3 regions of the Paenarthrobacter sp. AT5 genome follow, and region 2 is predicted to be linked to each of the others. Evidence: riboswitches for the same ligand, from Rfam matches in the RefSeq annotation. Region 2 holds a riboswitch; each other region holds the start of a gene.
The links. Region 2 has a riboswitch for cyclic di-AMP ahead of RI444_RS03680 (hypothetical protein). Riboswitches for the same ligand answer to the same signal wherever they lie in the genome.

Region 1 (4,275 bases), 1.1 Mb from region 2:
GCAGCCGTTGGGGAATCCCATGATCATCGCGTCAGCGCTGGGTGTGGTGGTGGCGTTGACCCGGTGGGAGGTTCCGGAACTGGTCCAGCGGCCCATCGATATGTTGGCCGGAGCTGCCGTTCCCATGGTGCTGCTCGCCTTCGGGATGTCCTTGGCGGGCCGCGCTCCGCTGCAGAAGGGCGACGGCCGGGTGGAAACCGTGGTGGCGACGCTCCTGAAACTCGTGGGGATGCCCTTGGTGGTCTGGGCGCTGGGGCGGTTCGTCTTCGGGCTCGAAGGGCAGCACCTCCTGGCGTTGGTCATCATGGGTGCGCTTCCCACGGCACAGAATGTGTTCCTTTTCGCTTCCCCGTACGGCCGCGGCACTGTTGTTGCGCGCGACGTCATCCTCCTGACCACACTGCTCTGCGTGGGGGCCTTGCTGGTGGTCGCCTGGCTCTTGGGGTAGCGAATCACGTGACCCGGGGGCGGAAGAGCCGGGTGGCAGAAGAGCCGGGTGGCAGAACAGTCAGGTGGCAGAACAGAAGGCAGGAACCCTTGCCGGGTCCCTGCCTTCTTGGCTTTTTTGCGGCGCCCGTCAGAAACGGCGCAACCGCTGGTGGCTCCAGCGGCCCATCCGATGGCGGAAAGTGGCCGTCCGGCTGCTGCAGCAGTACCGGCCGTGCCAGCCGATGTGGGTAGTGGTGCGGGGCATGCGGGTGCTCACTTGAGGACCCCCTTGGCTGCGTCGAGCAGGCCGTCCACGTCCAAGCTCGGAGCCTCCGTCGGTGCGCTGGACTTAGGGTCGGAGCCCGGCTTCGGGGAGTCGCTGGGCCGCGGCTTGGAAGTCTGCGTCGTCGTCGGCGTGGGCGTTGGGGTGGTGGTTGGCGTCGTCGTCGTTGAAGGCGTCGTGCTGGGCGAAGGCGCCGTGATGTTGTCCGACGGCGGTGCCGGCTGACTCGGAACGGGCGACGTCACGCCCGGTACCGGAACCACGGCCGAAGGGGCGTTGGACGGAACCCACTTGGGGTCGGCCAACGAAACCTGCGGCGTCGGAGTGGACGACGGCGGTGCTGCCGCTGCCGGAGAGGCTGCTTCGACTGCGGACTGCCCGGTATCCGTCGTAGCGGCCGACGTCGAGGACGCGGTGGAGTAGGACGGCGTCGGGCCAGGAGTGGCCGAGCCCGTTGCCCGGCCTTCGCCGGAATTGTTAGCGCCACTGGCCTGGTTTTGGGTGTCCTGGCCGAAGATCGGCAGGTCCATGGCTTGGCTTACCGTTCCCACCGTGAGGACCAGGCCCAGTGCTCCGGCGACCACCGCCATGCGCTGGCTCATGGTCTTCACGGACGCTGCCTTGGTCAGGACGGCGTGGGGTTCCTTGGTGAAGGATGAGGAAGCAAAGGAACCAAAGGCCGACTTCGCAGCATTGCGTCCTGCAGCGGCTCGTCCTGCCGCAGGGCGTGCGCCGTCGTGCTGGCCCCGGGCGGTCTTGCGACTGGCCAGTCCGGCGGCGGCTGTAGCGTCAGCGGCGATCCGGGCCGGCGTCTTGGGCTGGGCGGTCCCGGCCTCGGCGGCAACGTGCGCCGAAACCACCGGAATAGCGGCAGTCGCGGGCTCGGCCTCAGCGGCAGGCTCCGCCGGCGTGGCCTTCACCACGGGGATGGCAGCCGTGGGCGGCCCGGGCGTAGTGGACTCCGAGCGCGGAGGAGCGGCAACTACCGGGATGGCTTCGGTGCGCGGCTCTTCGGTGGGGGATTCAGCGGGGGTTTTGGAGACGGACTCTGCACTCGGTGCAGCTTCCGGAGCCACGACTGCCTGGGCCGCGCGCTCGCGTTCCATCGCCCGACGCTGCGCTCGTGTCATGGGCGCAGCGGTGGGGTCGGTTGCGGTGGCGGGTGCCGCCGTCGTGCTTTCCATTTCGGTGGCCGGACCGCTGGGCTGGGCCCGACGGCGTCCGGTTGGCTTGGTGGGCTGGCCGTCCCCTTGGGCACGGCGCGGCTGATCCATGGTTGGGGACATGGTGTTTGCCTCTCAACGCCTGCGAGGTTAGCTGTCGGGTTCGGACGAGGCCGTCCGGCCGCACGTGGCGGCTTCACCCCAAGGGCCTGCGGGGAACAGGCCCGGGAACTCTGGGTCCCCCGTCTCTGCCGCGGGTCTGGCGGGATTCCGGGATGCGGCAGAGCTCGGCGTCAGCCCGGAAGCGGCCCAGCGGAGATACGGGTCGCCCTACGAAGTTACAGCAGCAGGGAAGTAAAGTCACATTAATGTAACGGACGGTACATGAGGGCCGGCAGCGCCCGCGCTGACGGACGGACGCGCCACACACCGTCCACATATCCCTGGTGAGCACTAGCTTTCGGCGTCTACCGGTCGGTAGACATGAGCTATGGACCTACCCGTGATGCCACCCGTTTCGCCCATGCTCGCCAAATCCGTGCCCAACATTCCTGAGGTTGGGCACTACGAACCCAAATGGGACGGGTTCCGGACCATCGTCTTCAGGGACGGGGATGACGTCATCCTGGGCAGCCGGAACGAGAAACCCATGACCCGGTACTTCCCTGAGCTGGTGGAGGCGTTGAAGAAGAACCTGCCGGAGAAATGCGTGGTGGATGGCGAGATCATCCTTATTTCCGGCAACCGGCTCGACTTCGAAGGACTGCAGCAGCGCATCCACCCCGCCGACAGCCGCGTCCGGATGCTTGCAGAGAAGACGCCGTCCTCCTTCGTCGGGTTCGACCTCCTGGCCCTCGGGGACGAAGACCTCACTGCCCGGCCGTTCTCCGAGCGCCGTGCTGCGCTGGAAAAGGCGCTCGCCGATGCCGAGCCGCCCGTGTACGTGACGCCTGCGGTCACCGACCTTGAGCGGGCACAGGAATGGTTCGTGCAGCTTGAGGGAGCAGGGCTCGACGGCGTGCTGTCCAAACCGCTCGACGGTACCTACCAGCCGAACAAGCGGGTGATGTTCAAGACCAAGCATGAACGGACGGCGGACTGCGTGGTGGCCGGTTTCCGTTGGCACAAGACGGCGGACGTCGTGGGGTCGATGCTGCTGGGGCTCTATGACGATTCCGGCAAACTCCACCACGTTGGAGTGGTGGCCGCCTTCCCCATGGCGAAGCGGAAGGCGCTGGTGGCCGAGTTGGAACCGTACCAGGTGGAGATCGCGGACCACCCCTGGGGAGAGTGGGCCAGCCAGGAAACCGGAGCGGCGGTTGGTTCGAGGATGCCGGGGGCCCAAAGCCGCTGGAGTGCCGGCAAGGACTTTTCTTTTGTTCCTCTGCGGCCCGAGCTGGTGATCGAAGTGGCGTACGACTACATGGAAGGAGACCGGTTCCGGCACACCACGCAATTCCGCAGGTGGCGGCCGGACCGGACTCCTGAAAGCTGCACGTACTCACAGCTGGAGGAGCCGGCCGACTATAACCTCGGCGAGATCCTCAAGCTGCACTAGGGGAGCTCTATTCCTCGTGCCCTTGGTCCATGCTCATGCTGTCTTCCGCTGGAGGCGTTTCTCCCGGGGGTACTCCGCCGCCGGGTTCAAGCCCTGTGACGTTGCCGTTGTCCGGATCCGGGTTCGCTGATGCGGCGGGATCGCGGTCTTCGTCCTGCCTCATGTCCGGGTCCTCGTGGATGCTGTCGGGCTCGGCCGCGCCGGACACTCCGAAGGTCTGCGGATCGTCTTCCGGGTCATAGCTGGTCATGGTCAAACCCCTTTCTAAGCAAACTTACTATTTGGCTTGCCCTGCCAGCCTAACCGTGTCCCGTCCAACGCAACAAGGGGCGTGCCGCCGTCGTGAGGCTATGCCTGCGTACGGTCCTACGTTGCGGCGACGAAGCTCCGGATGGCGTCCGCAACGGTCTTCGGCCTCATGTGTTGGGCCACATGTCCCACCCCCGGAATCTCCACCAGCCTGCCCTGGGGAACAGCGCGGGAGAGCCGCAGCGACCATTCGGGTCCTGCCACGTGGTCGCGGCTGCCGCGCAGGATCAGCACGGGGCTCCCAACAAGGCCGAGTCGTTTCTCGGTGGGGTACTCCATCATCACGGGCAGCTCGGTGAGGTACCAGCGAGGGCCGCACAGGAAGTAGTCGGAGACGACGATCCAGTTGGAGGACGGACTTTCGCGAAGGAGCCCATCCAGGAAGAGGGCCAGCGATTGCCGCCGTACGTTCTTGTGCTTCGAATCCACCACGGGACCCATCAGAACCACGTGCGAGGCCTGCTCCGGTGCATGAAGCGCAGCCTCGATGGCGAACTGCACACCCATGGAGTGGCCCACCAGCACGTAGGAGG
Region 2 (4,275 bases):
AAACGAAAGGCGGCACATTCCGTCAGCGCAGTGGTTGCTCGAGTGAGCGCAGGCGCAGAGGGATGTGCCGCCTTTCGGCAGTCACAGGATCAGATCGAGTATTCCGGAGCGGCCCAGACAATGACCTCGGGGTGCTCGTAGAAACGGTAGCCCTGGCCGCGGACCGTGCGGACGGTGTTGGCGAGGCGGCCCAGCTTGGAGCGGAGACGACGGATGTGGACGTCGATGGTGCGCTCGTTGGGGACTTCCTCGGCGTTCCGCCACAGGCCTTCGAGGAGCTCGTCACGGCCCACCGTGCGGGTGCCGTTCTCCACGAGGTAGTTGAGGAGTTCGAATTCCTTGAACGTCAGGTTCAGCGATTCGCCGTCGAGGTGGACTTCGCGGCGGGCGAGGTCGATGAGCACGCCGGACGGGCGCGCTTCCTGCTGGGGCGCAGGACGTGCGGCTTCGGTGCGCTGGCGTGCGGCCACGGTGGGGTCACCGAATGTGGAACGTACGACGTCGAGTGCGGACCCGGGTGCGCTGGCGGGAGCAACGGCGACGGCGGCATAGCTTTCCGCGCCGGTCACGAGCGACTGGGCGTAAGCACGGATTTCCTGGGCCAGCTTGGCAATGGAGGTCCCGGCAGCAGCTGCGGTCTCTTCGTCAATGCCCATGTAGAGCACGAATCCGCGGGCTACGTTGTCATTGGCCACGGGCCGGAGACGCTCGGACTGGGCCACCACCGGAGTGGGTGCCGTCATGGCGGCGGGCTCGGTAGCGGCAGGCACGGCGCGCAACTGTCCGTAGGAGTTCGGGTTGTAGCCCTGGGGAACGTAGCCCGGAGCCTGCTGGGCAGCAGCCTGGGTACCGGGTGCGTAACCGGGGCGGTTACCGAAACCGGGGCGGAGGCCGGCGTTGGAAGCGGCCTTGTTGGCGTTACGGACGGAGATGTGGACGTATCCGGATGCAACTGACATGGAGTGCTTACCTCAAAAGTGAATAGCCGTCATCGCGGCTTCGAATGCTGGTGTCCCCGCAATGAATTTGGGGAGGGGCGCCCAACGGTGGGCTAGGGGGCGAATGCCTGAAACTTTTCTGGGGTGGGAAGTTAGGCTTGCATTCGACAACAGCGGGACTCGTCGCCAGCGGGTGTGCTGGAGAAGATTGCTGCGGCTGCAGGTGCTGTTGAGTTCTTGTTCACATTGGAAGTGTGCAACGTAACAATGACAACACGCAAGTAACAAAGGGCGGAAACGTCCACATTCTGAGATAAGCGCGAGTATTGTGCCGCAAATCACAATTCAGCGGATCGCAAAAATGAATGCGGTTTTGTTCGGTTAAGGACAGAAATATTGCGTTCTGACTGAACTTTCTTCGACCAAAGGGGCATGATGCCCCTCTGGATTCCCGCGAGCGCCCGACCAGCGGAATCTCACGATCTGAAACGGATGCTGTCCAATCGAAGTGGACGCCAGGCTCGATATTCAGGCTCCCAATCTGCTAAAAGCTCCGAACGCCACCTGCGAACCCCCGCGCAGCCTCAGTGCCCCCGATTGTCGCGGCGCCGTGGCGCATCCTGCCCCGCCCTTCCTTGGGGCACATCCCCACCGCGGCGAATCCGGCAAGGCGACGCACCGGCGTCGTGATCTCTGTTACCTAAATGTGACTTTCGCTTGAACCTCCTGTACCGTCGAACGAGTGGGTCGCCCCAACCTTGGCCCACACCCGGGATGCGCCGAGCTCTGCCACTTCCCGGAGTTCCGTTCTGATTTCGAGGCAGAGACGGGGGACCCAGAGTCTCCGGGCCAGGCATTGCGCCGGCCCTTGGGGTGAAGCCGCAGCTACACGCGCGGCCGGATGACCTCATCCGAACCCGACAGCTAACTCCGCAGGCGCTGAGAGGTAATCACACATGTCTGAATTCAAGGATCAGTCGCGCCATGAGGCGCGTCACCGTGACGAAAACAACGCTCCCCTGACCAAGTCGCAGAATGTCCTGAAGAACGCTGCCCGCCAGGGTAGGACCGGCCACCGCATGTCGGTAGCAGCCGGCGTCGTCGCAGCCGCGCTGGGCGTTGCATCGCTCGGGCAGGCCGCAAACGCCACGTTCAACCTTCCGGAGATGAGCCAGGCAGCACAGACCCAGGCTTCGGTCCAGGTGGACCCGCAGACCCGCGAGAACGCTGCCGCTGAAGCCGCCGCCCAGGCTGAGGCCGCAAAGCGCGCCGCTGCTGAAAAGGCCGCAGCTGCCAAGGCCGCCGCCGAAAAGGCTGCTGCGGAGAAGGCTGCCGCAGAAAAGGCCGCAGCTGACAAGGCCGCCGCCGAGCAGGCTGCTGCTGCCCAGGCAGCAGCAGAGAAGGCTGCAGCCGACGCCGCCGCCAAGGCCGCTGCGGACAAGGCTGCCGCAGAAGCTGCTGCCGCCGCTGCAGCCCCCAAGGCCATTGATGATCCTGCCGCCGCAAAGGCCTACGCTGCCAGCATCCTGGCCAACTACGGCTGGGGTCCGGGTGAAATGACCGCCCTGAACACGCTCTGGGAAAAGGAATCGAACTGGCGCACCACTGCCACCAACGCTTCCAGCGGTGCTTACGGCATTGTCCAGTCGCTGCCGGCCGGCAAGATGGCTTCCGCCGGTGCTGACTGGCAGACCAACTACCAGACCCAGATCAAGTGGGGCCTGAACTACATCAAGGAACGCTACGGTTCGCCGTCCGCAGCCTTGGCATTCCACTTGGCCAACAACTGGTACTAAACCCGGACGTTGCCTGAGAAGCCGCTCCCGTTGCCGCCACACGCACCAGTACCTACAGGAGCGGATGGCGGAACCGGGGGCGGCGTTGGCGTTTAACTAGGCTTCGGGTTCCTGCTCCACCGCACGCCGGACTGCTTCCACCGACGCCGCCACATCGGCGTCGTCCGTGGACCAGTTGCTGACGGAGATCCGCAGGATGTTCCGGCCCTGCCAGGAAGACCCTGACATCCACACGGCGCCTTCTGCCATGAGCCGCTGGGTGATCCTGCGCGTCCGTTCGTCGCTCCCGAAACTCACCGATACCTGCGTGAACACCACGTCATTGAGCACTTCCACCCCGGGGATCGAGGATAGGCCGTCAGCGAGCGCCCGCGCGTTCTCGGCCAACCGCTCCACCATGTCGATGACACCGTTCCGGCCCAATTGGCGCAGGGCAGCCCACACCGGAATACCGCGGGCGCGGCGGGACATCTCCGGAACTTTCTCGAAAGGGTCCCCCGGCCCGGCATCCGTCGCTATCAGGTAACTCGTATGAACGCTGAAGGCACGCCTCATGGCTTCGGGGCGGGCCACGATTGCCAGGCCGCAATCGTAGGGAACGTTGAGTGTCTTATGGGCATCGGTGGCCCAGGAATCGGCGAGCTCCACACCTGCCAGGCGTTCCCGCAGTTTCGGGCTCGCAGCCGCCCATAAACCAAAGGCGCCGTCCACGTGGACCCACGCACCACGGTCGCGGGCCACTCCGATGGAGTCAGCCATGGGATCGAAGGCGCCCGAGTGCAGGTTGCCGGCCTGGAGGCATACGATCGCCGGGCCGGGTTGCTCTCCCATGGCGTCATCGAGCGCGTCGGGCAGGATCCGGCCTTCCCTGTCTGCGTCCACGGGAACACATGTCCCCAGGCCCAGATACCTCAAAGCGAGGTCCACCGCAGCGTGCCGCTCCCGCCCCGCGAACACCGTGATCCTCGGCGCCCCGGACAGGCCGAGGCCTTCCAGGTCCCAGCCGGCCTCGTCCATCAGGTGCTGCCTTCCCGCGGCAAGCCCGACGAAGTTGGCGGTAGTGGCCCCCGTGGTGAAGCCGACGTCGGAGGTGGCGGGCAAGTGCAGAAGGTCAAGCAACCAATCGGCCGCAGACTCCTCGATCGCTGCCGCCGCCGGGGTGGCAAAGCGCAGGCCCGCGTTTTGGTCCCACGCGGAGACAAGCCAATCCGCCGCCATGGCAGCCGGCAAGGTGCCGCCCATGACCCAGCCGTAGAAACGTCCGGACTGGATGGCCATCAGTCCCGGTTCGGCCAGTGCAGCCAGCTCATCAACGACGGCGGCGGCATCAGCAGGTTCGTCGGGGAGCCGCGGCAGGATGCTTGCGGCGACCTGGTCGGCGTCGGACTGTGGGCGGACTGAACGGGTGGGCACCGACGCGAGCCAATTGGTGGCGTGCACCATGGCACGCTCCAATGCAGCACCGTATGCCTCCGGCAACGCAGACATGCGCACAGCCTACTCCCGCCCGGCCGGGTGGAACAGGGCTAGAACGTCAGCGT
Region 3 (4,275 bases), on a different replicon from region 2:
GTCCACCGCCACGCACTGGTCCTTTTTCGGGCAGCTCGTCATCTTGCTGGGCATCTTCGTCGGGGGTTTAGGCACGCTGACGCTCGCGTCCCTGCTGGCGCTGATGGTCAGCAAGCGCCTGGGCGTGCGCGGCAAGCTCATCGCCCAGGAAGCCATGAACAACGCCGGAAGGCTCGGTGAAGTCGGTACCCTTCTCCGGATTGTCATCGTGACCTCCGTGGTCATCGAAGGGGCGCTGGCCCTCGCCCTGATCCCCCGGTTCCTGGTCCTCGGCGAGCCGTTCTGGCAAGCCGTGTGGCACGGTGTCTTCTATTCCATCTCGTCGTTCAACAACGCCGGGTTCACACCCCATTCGGACGGGATCGTCCCTTACGAGACCGACCTTTGGATTCTGGTTCCGCTGATGCTGGGTGTTTTCCTGGGCAGCCTCGGCTTTCCCGTGGTCATGGTGCTGCAGCAAAACGGGCTCAACTGGAAAAAGTGGAACCTCCACACCAAGCTCACCATCCAGGTCTCCCTTATCCTGCTCGCGGCCGGCGCGGTCCTGTGGGCAGTCATGGAGTGGGACAACGTCCGGACTATCGGTAACTTAGGGGCCGGTGAGAAGGTCATCCATTCGCTCTTCGCCTCGGTCATGACGCGCTCCGGCGGGTTCAACCTGGTGGACCAGAACCAGATGGAATCCACCACGATGCTCCTCACTGACGCGCTCATGTTCGCCGGCGGCGGCTCGGCCTCCACGGCCGGGGGCATCAAGGTGACCACCATTGCCGTCATGTTCCTGGCCATCGTGGCCGAAGCCCGTGGCGATGCCGACGTGAAGGTCTATGGCCGCACCATCCCCCAGGGCACCATGCGGGTCGCCATCTCGGTGATCGTCGCCGGGGCCACGCTTGTTTCGGTCGCCGCCTTTCTGCTCCTGCAGATCAGCGGGGCTTCCCTTGACCGGGTACTGTTCGAGACCATCTCGGCCTTCGCCACCGTAGGACTGAGCACCAACCTCAGTGCCGAGCTGCCGCCGTCAGGGGCGTACGTGCTGTCGGCGCTGATGTTCGCCGGCCGCGTCGGCACCGTCACTCTGGCCGCCGCACTGGCACTGCGCCAACGCAGCCAGTTGTACCACTACCCCGAAGAGCGGCCGATCATTGGCTAGCGCACCCCGAGGTGGGCGGTCTTGGCTTCCCGGGTCACATCCAGCCCTGCGGGTTCACGGTCTGCCCGTTAAGAAGCACCTCGAAGTGCAGGTGGCAGCCGGTAGAGGCCCCGGTCGTCCCGGCAGCGGCAAGCCGCTGGCCGGCGGCCACGGTCGCTCCGACAGAGGTTTCGATGGACGCCAAATGGTTATACGTACTCTTTAAGCCGTTACCGTGGTCCACCACAATCCTGTTTCCGCCCCCGTAGGCCGACCAACCGGCCTCCACGACCTTTCCAGCCCCGGCGGCGTACACCGCGGTCTGGCACGCTGCCACGAGGTCCAAGCCGGTATGTAGTTCCCCGGAGCCGCTGATCGGGCTGGAGCGGATACCGAACGGCGAAGTGACCGACATGCTGGCCAGCGGCGCGCCGAGCCGGGCCGAGGAAGCTGCGGGTGCAGAAGCAGCCGGTGCGGCTGCGGCAGTCTTTGGAGCTGCCGCGCCCGCTGCTGCAACCTGGGTCTTGGCCGGCAGTGGCAATGGAGCTTGCTCGGTGGTGACAGCCGGCCGTTCATAGCTGATGGATGCCCCGGCGGAGGCCTGAACCGGTGCACTGGAAGCCTTTGCCGCTGGGGCTTGCACTGCGGGACCGGTGCCGGTGGGGGCCGGGCCGGCATGGGCGGCGGTGAGTGAGGCGGTCAAAATCGCGGCGACGCTCAGCGTGGCGGCAGTTGCGACCTGTTTGCGCCGATTCCCGACCGGCCTGGCAGCTGGCACATCCCGGTGCTGCGGGACAGCCCGGGGAGTCGTTGCAGCGGCCGCCCGGGGGAAGGGACCGGAGGTTGGTTTTCGGCGCCGGCCATGGGGGGATGGGGAAGTCATGGGGGATCCTTTCGGTTCGCCTGCGAAGTTAGCTGTCGGGTTCGGGCCAAGGAAAATGCCCGGCCGCACCCCTGCGGCCACCTGGCCACCGACGTCGCGGCTTCACCCCAAGGCAGGCTGGCTGCCGATTCTGGGTCCTCCACCCCCGCCGTGAAAAGGGATAGTCGTTTGATACCACCGGCGGGGCTGAGCGTGCGGCATCAAGGGTTTTAGTACAGAAAAACCTGAACTAATAGTAGCTGCAAAGGCTCATCGTTACAATTTCGTGACACAGCGTGTGTGGTTCGGATGCTGGCGCCCGGGTCGCGTGCCTGCCTCCGACGCCCATGCCAAGCAACATGTGGGCGTCTTTTCAGATGAGCAGCTGATGGCATCAACGAACTCCACCTCCGGATGGTTCCGGTTCCCGACGTACCGCACACTGGGGCCCAGGTGTCGGGGCCCCGGTGCTGGAGAGCACCTCGGAACCAGCTACAGGGTCTGCTGGCGCCCGGAACGGGCGCGGTTCTTTCTGCGGCAGCAGATAAGCCCGGACCACCCACCCACCGGGCGCGGGGCTTCGGTACGACGGCCTGGATGCCGCTGTCGTCCTGCCCATTGCTGAGGGGTTTAGAGGCCCATCGAGTCCAGAAGAGCGTCTTCTTCTTCGGAGCCGGAGCGTTTGCGCCGGGATGGCGTCCTGGGCTGCTGAACGGCTTCAGCTGTGTCCGCCATGTCGTCCGGCAGGTCGCGTTCCTCGCGACCGATCCGGGCCTGTTGCCGTGCCATGTATCCGAAGCCGACGAATGCCAGGATCCCGAAGGTGATCCATTGCAGGGCGTAGGACAGGTTCGACCCTTCCTTGACCGCCGGTGCGGCGAGCTGCTGGGGGGTCACAGATGGTTGTGGGGACTCCGAGGCCATGACCCCGTAGCTGCCCGTCATGAGCGGGTAATCCAGTTGCATCTCGTAATTGGTCAGGTCAATGCTGGCCAGCTGGCCCTCAGGTGCGTCACGGCCAAGGTCAGGTTCGGACGGTTTGATCCGGACGACCGCCGCAACCTCTCCGGTTGGTGGGCCGGGCACCGCGTCGGGGTATCCGGGCCGGTCGTTGCCTATCGGCAGCCATCCTCTGTTGATCGCGATCGTCTCACCGGAGCTCAACCGGAACGGGACCAGCACCTCGTATCCGGCCGCGGAATTGTTGGGCCGGTTCCTGACGATTCTCTGGTCTTGCGCAAGGTACCGGCCAGTGACCGATACGGTCGTCCACTTCGCCTCTGGGTCGGCGACGGCGAAGTATGCGCGGGCGTCCTTGAACGGCACGGGGGCTTTGTCGTAGTTCTCCTGGACCCTGCGGATCTCGGTCACGGCCTGGTTCCGACGATCCATCTGCCAGTTCCCCAGTCCAATGCAGGCAGCGGCGAACAGTGCCGCCATCAACAGGAAACCGGCCCAACGCCAGGACAGCAGGAACCTATACGCCACGGGATTCCTCCTGGAGCTGCCACTGCCCGGCCAGCATTGCGCGGACTGCCGTCGCTTCGGCGGCAAGACGGTGGTCCTCGCCGCGGGCCAGGAGACCGTATTCGACCATCGTCCGTCCGTCATCGTGGGTTCCGGCGCGGACCCAGACCCTGCGGCGGTTCACGTACAGCGAGGCCATCAGGCCCGCAACTGCCATCACCGAGAAGACCAAAACGCCGGTCTGTCCGGGGGTGCTGCGGATGTCCACGCCGATGTAGCGTTTGAGGCCATCGAAGCTGATGCTTCCCTTGCCTTCGGGCAGCGTGTACGTGCCGCCCGGTGAGAGCGTGATGCCCTTGGTGGGCAATTCCCGGCCGTTAAGCTGGGTCAACCCCTTCACATCGAGGTTGTAGACATTTTGCGGTACGCCGGTGTCCAGGCCCAGGTCGCCGTAGTAGGAATTCAGGTTCAGCTGGGGGTTCAGCGGATCCGGGTCGAAGCTGTAGGCAACGCCTTCCTCGTTCTTGATGGCGGAAGGCAGGAAGAATCCCACGAAACCCAGTTGCGACGGACGGGCATCCGGAACCTTGACGACAACCGTTGAAGTGTAGACGCCATCGTTCGGGATGGCAACGACGGGGCCACTGAATGCTGTATCGCCGTTGCCGTCCCGGACGGTGATGACCGGTGCGTAACCGTTGCCGACCAAAAAGACGCCCACCTCCCCGAAGTAGACAGGGTCATTGACCTTCAGCGTCCGGGGTTCCTGGTCCGCGCCGGGTGCATCCCGGGTTCTCAGCTGGGCGGTGAAATC

Region 1: linked by a shared signal. The riboswitch ahead of RI444_RS20095 (hypothetical protein) and the one ahead of RI444_RS03680 (hypothetical protein) in region 2 are both predicted to bind cyclic di-AMP.
Region 3: linked by a shared signal. The riboswitch ahead of RI444_RS22650 (M23 family metallopeptidase) and the one ahead of RI444_RS03680 (hypothetical protein) in region 2 are both predicted to bind cyclic di-AMP.

The regions. Positions count from the first base shown of each region.
Region 1 is NZ_CP136441.1:4,319,890-4,324,164, reverse strand. Features, by position in the region: gene RI444_RS20105 (AEC family transporter) at 1-448, shown strand, start outside; gene RI444_RS20100 (hypothetical protein) at 513-710, shown strand; gene RI444_RS20095 (hypothetical protein) at 703-1,998, opposite strand; cyclic di-AMP (ydaO/yuaA leader) riboswitch at 2,003-2,150, opposite strand; gene RI444_RS20090 (ATP-dependent DNA ligase) at 2,366-3,433, shown strand; gene RI444_RS20085 (DUF6480 family protein) at 3,441-3,683, opposite strand; gene RI444_RS20080 (alpha/beta fold hydrolase) at 3,800-4,275, opposite strand, start outside.
Region 2 is NZ_CP136441.1:768,950-773,224, reverse strand. Features, by position in the region: gene RI444_RS03685 (winged helix-turn-helix domain-containing protein) at 90-959, opposite strand; cyclic di-AMP (ydaO/yuaA leader) riboswitch at 1,736-1,889, shown strand; gene RI444_RS03680 (hypothetical protein) at 1,895-2,734, shown strand; gene RI444_RS03675 (pyridoxal phosphate-dependent decarboxylase family protein) at 2,831-4,222, opposite strand; gene RI444_RS03670 (HAD-IA family hydrolase) at 4,261-4,275, opposite strand, start outside.
Region 3 is NZ_CP136443.1:26,340-30,614, reverse strand. Features, by position in the region: gene RI444_RS22655 (TrkH family potassium uptake protein) at 1-1,153, shown strand, start outside; gene RI444_RS22650 (M23 family metallopeptidase) at 1,188-2,015, opposite strand; cyclic di-AMP (ydaO/yuaA leader) riboswitch at 2,019-2,192, opposite strand; gene RI444_RS22645 (SURF1 family protein) at 2,625-3,482, opposite strand; gene RI444_RS22640 (cytochrome c biogenesis protein ResB) at 3,472-4,275, opposite strand, start outside.